Regions from separate parts of the Micromonospora sonneratiae genome, predicted to be linked through region 2. Evidence: riboswitches for the same ligand, from Rfam matches in the RefSeq annotation. Region 2 holds a riboswitch; the other holds the start of a gene.
What was found. A riboswitch is a leader RNA that binds a small molecule or an ion and turns the genes downstream of it on or off. The one in region 2 is predicted to bind cobalamin.
Positions count from the first base shown of each region.

Region 1: linked by a shared signal. The riboswitch ahead of ACFQ4H_RS13730 (ribonucleoside-diphosphate reductase subunit alpha) and the one ahead of ACFQ4H_RS17670 (peptidase) in region 2 are both predicted to bind cobalamin.

Region 1 covers NZ_JBHTMP010000017.1:109,317-112,724, reverse strand. Annotated here, with positions in the region: gene ACFQ4H_RS13735 (Rieske (2Fe-2S) protein) at 1-573, opposite strand, end outside; cobalamin riboswitch at 800-1,060, shown strand; gene ACFQ4H_RS13730 (ribonucleoside-diphosphate reductase subunit alpha) at 1,214-3,408, shown strand, end outside.
Region 2 covers NZ_JBHTMP010000025.1:72,949-76,356, forward strand. Annotated here, with positions in the region: gene ACFQ4H_RS17665 (hypothetical protein) at 118-603, opposite strand; gene ACFQ4H_RS17670 (peptidase) at 675-1,724, opposite strand; cobalamin riboswitch at 1,829-1,952, opposite strand; gene ACFQ4H_RS17675 (acyl-CoA dehydrogenase family protein) at 2,182-3,408, shown strand, end outside.

The DNA of each region.
Region 1 (3,408 bases), on a different contig from region 2:
GTCGGGCAGGCTGGCGATGTCGGCGATCGGATGCCACCCGTCCTCGATCAGGTGCAGTTCCTGGACGCCCTGGTTGACCCCGGCGGCCTGTTTGTAGGCCAGGTGCCCACCGAGGTACGCCCCGCCACTGGCCGCCGCCAACCCGAGGAAGCCGAGCATCCGGCCGGCACCGTGTCGTCCACTCAACCGGGCAGCCACCGAGCCGGCGTACAGGGTCGTGCCGATCGCGTTGGCCATCGCGTGGACCAGGCCGACCCGTCGCTGCTCCCGGGAGAGCGACGCCCAGTCGTTGGCCCCGGCGATCGCCGCCGGCAGCGCACTCGCGGTGCCCACCGCCACCAGCACCGTCGCGGCCCGTCGCTGGCCGGGGATCAGGTCCAGGATGGCGGTGCTGACCCAGGCACCGATGGGCAACTGCACGAGCGCCGGATGCAGCGGATGACCGAGGTTCACCCCGTGTAGGAAGTCCCGGACCCGCTGGTTCGGCAGGACCGAGAAGACGCCGTGTTGCAGCCGGTCACCCAGCCGGTCGAGCCGGGCGGCCCGCTCCAGCTTCGTCATCATGTTCCGCACCATCATCGTCCGCACTCCCGGCTACTTCCCGGCCGTACGGTGGCCAAACCGCCACCGGCACGCCGGCTGGGTGCCGGGAGCGTGGCTGACCTGCCGGAGCTGACGGGCAGACAACGACCGCCCACGATGATCCAGATCCACTCCCGTCAACCGCGACACGCCACACCATCTGGTGCGTTGACGTACCCCCAGCCACTACATCTAGGATCGGTTCATTGCTGGTCCACCCTTGCCCCTCCAGGCGGGTGGCCAGGCTTCGGCATCCATCCAGATGTCGCGGCCAAAGAGGGAACCCGGTGTGAATCCGGGACTGCCCCGCAGCGGTGAGCGGGAACGACCGCCGTCAACAGCACTGGATCACGGTGTCCGGCCGGAAGCCTTTCGGTCTGGACAGGCCAGCCGGATCTGGGAAGCGACGGCCAGTAGGCAAGCGCGGCAACGCGCCCTGCCCGCAAGTCCGAAGACCTGCCAGTAATGCGTGTCGGGCACCGACCCGTCCGACGCGCGTACCACCTCGGGGCCTCGCGGGAGGGCCGTCGAGACGTACGGGTGACTGCCGGAACACCGACCGGCGGTGATCCGGCGTGCCGACGTGTCCCCTCGCGAGTCTCCGGTCCGGCCGAGACGACGAGGAGCGAACATGACGGCAGCCGTGACCACCGCCCCGCCAGCAGCGGAGCCTGAGCAACAGCCCGACCACGGGCTGCGTACCGCCGTCGAGCGGCACCGGCACGATCTGCCCGACACCGATGCCGAGCGGGTGCTGGCCCTGGTCCGATCCGGGCGGACCCCGGGTGCGGGCCAGGACGAGCTGCTCCAACTGGCCATCTCCGCCGCCGCCGGGCTGATCGCCGAGGAGCCGCAGTACGCCAGGCTGGCCGCTCGACTACTCACCGAGCGCATCCGACAGGAGGCCGCTGACCAGGGCGTACGCACGTTCAGCGAATCCGTCGCGGCAGCAACCAGACAGGGGTTGCTGGATCCCGGCTTCGTCACCTTCGTCGCCGCGCATGCCGCCGAACTCGACGCCCTGGTCGACCCCACGGCCGACGATGCCTTCGAGTTCTTCGGCCTCCGTACGGTCTACGACCGCTACCTGTTGCGGCACCCGGAGAGCCGGAACGTGCTGGAGACCCCGCAGCACTTCTTCCTACGGGTCGCCACCGGCCTGGCCGAAACGGTCGAGCAGGCCGCCGACCTGTACCGACGGATGGCCAGCCTGGCCTACCTGCCCAGCTCGCCGACGCTGTTCAACGCCGGTACCCGGCACCAGCAGCTCTCCTCCTGTTTCCTGGTCGACTCGCCGAAGGACGAGCTCGAATCGATCTACGAGCGCTACACGCAGGTGGCGAAGCTGTCCAAGTACGCCGGCGGGATCGGTGTCTCCTGGTCCCGGGTACGCTCGCGCGGCTCGCTGATCCGGGGCACCAACGGCTACTCGCACGGGATCGTGCCGTGGCTGCGCACCCTGGACGCCAGCGTGGCGGCGGTCAACCAGGGCGGCCGGCGCAAGGGGGCGGCCTGCGTCTACCTGGACACCTGGCACGCCGACATCGAGGAGTTCCTGGAGCTACGGGACAACACCGGTGACGAGGCCCGGCGTACGCACAACCTGAACCTGGCCAACTGGATCCCGGACGAGTTCATGCGGCGGGTCGAGGCGGACGCGGACTGGTCGCTGTTCGACCCGAAGGACGTACCGGAACTGGTCGACCTGTGGGGCGACGAGTTCGACACCGCCTACCGGGCGGCCGAGGTCGCAGGCAAGGCTGTGAAGACCCTGCCGGCCCGGAGCCTGTACGCCCGGATGATGCGTACCCTGGCGCAGACCGGCAACGGCTGGATGACCTTCAAGGACGCGGCGAACCGTACCTGCAACCAGGTGGGCAACGGTGGCGGCGTGGTGCACCTGTCCAATCTGTGCACCGAGATCCTGGAGGTGACCAGCGACGGGGAGACCGCCGTCTGCACCCTCGGCTCCGTCAACCTGGCCGCCCACCTCGTGGACGGCGAGGTCGACTTCGCCGCGCTGGCCGACACCGTCCGGATCGCGGTCGCCGCCCTCGACCGGGCGATCGACCGCAACTACTTCCCGACCGAACAGGCCGCCGCCGCGCACCGACGCTGGCGACCGATCGGTCTCGGAGTGATGGGACTGGCCGACGTCTTCGCCGCGCTGCGGCTGCCGTTCGACTCGCCCGGGGCACTGGCGCTCTCCACCCGGATCGCCGAGGAGATCGCCCTCGCCGCGTACGACACGTCGGCCTCGCTGGCCGCCGAGCGGGGCGCGCACCCGGCGTACGGACAGACCCGGGCGGCCGGTGGCGTGCTGCACCTCGACCACTACCCGTCCGCCTCGCCGGTACGACCGGACGCCTGGGCGGCGATACGGGAGAAGGTCGCCCGGTACGGTCTGCGCAACTCGCTGCTGGTCGCGATCGCACCGACCGCCACCATCGCCTCGATCGCGGGCTGCTCGGAGTGCGTCGAGCCGCTGGTCTCCAACGTCTTCAAGCGGGAGACCCTGTCCGGCGAGTTCCTCCAGGTCAACCGGCATCTGGTGGCCGACCTCAAGCGGCTCGGCCGGTGGACCCCGGCGACCCGGGACGCGATCAAGACCGCCGACGGGTCGGTGGCCACCTTGGACATTCCGGACGAGTTGAAGACGCTCTACCGGACCGCCTGGGAACTGCCCCAGAAGGCGCTGATCGATCTGACCGCCGCGCGTACGCCGTACGTCGACCAGTCGCAGTCGCTGAACCTGTTCCAGGCCGCCCCGACCATCGGCAAGCTCTCCTCGATGTACGCCTACGCGTGGCGGGCCGGGCTGAAGAC
Region 2 (3,408 bases):
GTTTCGGCCGGTCCGGGTCACCCGGCCGCTGGGTTCCACCCGTCCGCTGATCCGGTCGGTCGATCCGGTCGGTTCTGCCCAGGCGGCCGAGCCGGCCTGGGCAGAACCGTAGTCGCATCAGGGGGCGGGGACGCCAGGTGCGGCACCGGCCCCGAAGGACCAACCCTCCACCGAACCCGGTGCCGGGTCGTAGCTGCTGGCACCGGAGGTGCTGTAGGACCAGGCACCGCCACTGGGGGCGTGCCAGTACGACCAGTACGCCGTCGCCGGTGGCGTGTTGACGCAGGGCTCGGTCGCCGACGTCGGCAGGCCGTTGATCCGGCAGACGAAGGCTAGGCCCCAGCGGGCGGTGCCGGTGACGGCGAAACCGGCACCCTGTAGCGCGGCGAGTCCGGTGGCCGGGTCACCCAGGGCGCAGCCGACCTGCACCCCGCCACCGAGCGCGGTGAAGTCGACCACGACGGTCACACCGGTCGTGCCGGTGCAGGCGGCAGCCTGCGCGGCGGGGGGTGCGGGATCGGCCGTGACCAGGCCGAACGCGATGAGGGCGGCGGCCAGCAGAGTGGCCAGTCGGCGGCGGACGGTCGGAACGGGCGGGTTCATGTCTTCTCCTCGGGACGGACTCGGACGGGTCACAGCCAGGCTTCGGCGATTCACTGCCGGACTCGGCCGGTTCACCAGCAGGCCAGGACCGGTACGGCCGGCGAGGCGTCGGCGGCCGTCAGGCTGGCGTATCCGGTGCCGGTCAGGCCGAGTACGGCCTGTGCGGTCGCCCGGGGAGCGGTGCCCGGGTCGAAGGCACCGCCGTCGTAGTCGACTGCGCCCCGGTCGGCGGTCCCACCGGCGCAGCCGACCTGCAACCCGACCAGGTACGTCCGGGCGCGTAGCCAGGCCAGCGGCTGACCACCGACGTGCAAAGCCTGGGCGGCCAGCCCGGTGCTGTTGGCGTTGGCCACCCCGGTGCCGTTGCGGAAGCTGCCATCCGTGGCCTGTGCCGAGACGAGCCAGTGCACGCCCGCCGCTGCGTCGGCGGTACGGCCGGCGGCGCGTAGCGCCTGTACCGCCAGCGCGGTCGCGTCCACGTCCGACTGGCAGACCGGCTGCTCCGGCAGCAGTGGATAGCCACCGTCGGCGCACCGGGTTTCGGCGAGGTAGCTCGCCGCCGTCCCGGGTACGCCGTCCGGCGTACGGGCCAGTGCCAGGATCGCGAACGACTGGCTGAACGTGTTGCTGTAGTCGCCCCAGGCGGAGCGGTCCGTGAACCGTCCGGTGGGTGCCTCCAGCGTACGGAGCCGGGCGACGAGGTCGACGCCGTTGACCGAGGTCGGGTCACCGCCGCGTACCTGGACGGCCAGCGTCAGCTTCGCGGTCGCACCGGCGTACGCCTCGGTGGTGCCGTCGCCGACGTAGCCGTCCCGGATCTCGGGCCGGGACACCCAGGCCAGCGCGGCGGCGCCCCGGTCGTCGGCGGTCCGGGCGGCGGCGAAGGCGAACACCGCATCCAGGGTCAGCCCCTGGTCCGGGTACGCGACTCCGTCGAAGACGACCTCGAAGCGTTCGCCGTCGACGAGTTGGCGGGCCAGCCAGCCGGCTGCCGCCCTGGATCGGTCCACGGTCGGCGGGGAACTGGTGGTGGCAGCGGTCGCACCGGTGGCGACCGTGAGGGCGGCGACAACGCCGCAGAACAGGGCGAGCAGGCGGTGCCGGCTCAGGCGGACAACCATCAGGAGCGCCTTTCCGGCCCGACGGGGGTGTCGAAACCGGACCGGCAGCGCCCTACCGGCGTGCACGGGTCTGGACTCCGACCCGTGGGCCACGACGGGTGGTGTGGAGATCACGTATCTGCCTGGGTATTCGGGCTCGTCGTCGAGAGGACACTCGACGACCTACCGTTGCGGGCCAGCGCCGGACTTCGACCGGACTTCCCCCATACGCAGGTACGTCTATTCAGTTCTGGCAGTCAGTCTTGCCACGGCGACGGTGGCTGTCAATGACGGGTGACCGTGACGGTTCTCCCACCGGCACCCCGATTCGCCCGCCCGGAACCGGGGACGGTTCGAGTTGGACCGGGCGAGGGGAGCGCCGCCGGCCGATTAGCGAAGGCTACCGCTGGGTAACAGTCCGGAGTAGCGTTGTCACCATCAGCGCTGGTATAGCCGTACCCGGGTCTAGGGGGTAGCCGTGACCACGACGCAGAACGACCGACCCACAACGGATGGCCCGGATGGCGCCGGGCCGTTGCCCGCAGAGGCCGGACAGGTTTCGGAGAAGGAGGCCCGGCAGGTTGCCGAGGCCGCCCGCGAGGCCGAGTGGGGTAAGCCGAGCTTCGGCAAGGAGCTGTTTCTCGGCCGGTTCCGGCTCGATCTGATCGACCCCTGGCCACGGGCTGATCCCGCGAAGAGCGCCAAGGCCACGGAATTCCTGGCCCGACTGGACGCGTACGTCCGCTCCGAGGTGGACGGGGAGCGGATCGAGCGGGAGGCGTCGATTCCGGACGACGTGTTCCACGGTCTCGCCCGGCTCGGCGCGTTCGGCATGAAGATCGACGAGAGGTACGGCGGACTCGGGCTGTCCAATCTGGACTACTGCCGGGCGTTGATGGTCGCTGGCTCGGTCAGCCCGGCCATCGGCGCGCTGCTGTCGGCCCACCAGTCGATCGGGGTGCCGCAACCACTGAAGATGTTCGGCACCGACGAGCAGAAGCAGCGCTTCCTGCCCAGGTTGGCCGCTGGTGAGGTCTCCGCCTTCCTGCTCACCGAGCCGGACGTCGGCTCCGATCCGGCCCGGCTGGCCACCACCGCCGAGCCGACCGAGGACGGTAGCGGTTACCGGCTCAACGGGGTCAAACTGTGGGCCACCAACGGCACCGTGGCCACCCTGCTCGTGGTGATGGCCCGGGTGCCGGCCAGGCCGGCGGGTCCGGACGGTCCGGCCCGGCGGGGTGGCATCACCGCCTTCGTGGTCGAGGGCGACTCGGACGGGATCACCGTCGAACGACGCAACTCGTTCCTCGGCCTGCGTGGCCTGGAGAACAGCGTGACCAGGTTCCACGACGTGGTCGTGCCGAAGGAGAACGTGATCGGTGGCGAGGGGAAGGGCCTGAAGATCGCCCTGACCACCCTGAACACCGGCCGGCTGTCGTTGCCGGCGATGTGCGTTGGCGCCGGCAAGTGGTCGTTGAACGTGGCCCGGGAGTGGGCGGCCGACCGGGTGCAGTGGGGTCGCCCGGTCGGTGAACACGAGGCGGTCGCCACGAAACTCTCGTTCATCGCCGCCACCACGTACGGCATGGAGGCCATGCTCGACCTGTGCTGCCTGCTGGCCGACGACGACCGTAACGACATCCGGATCGAGGCGGCCCTGGTCAAGCTCTACGCCAGCGAGATGGCCTGGAAGATCGCCGACGAG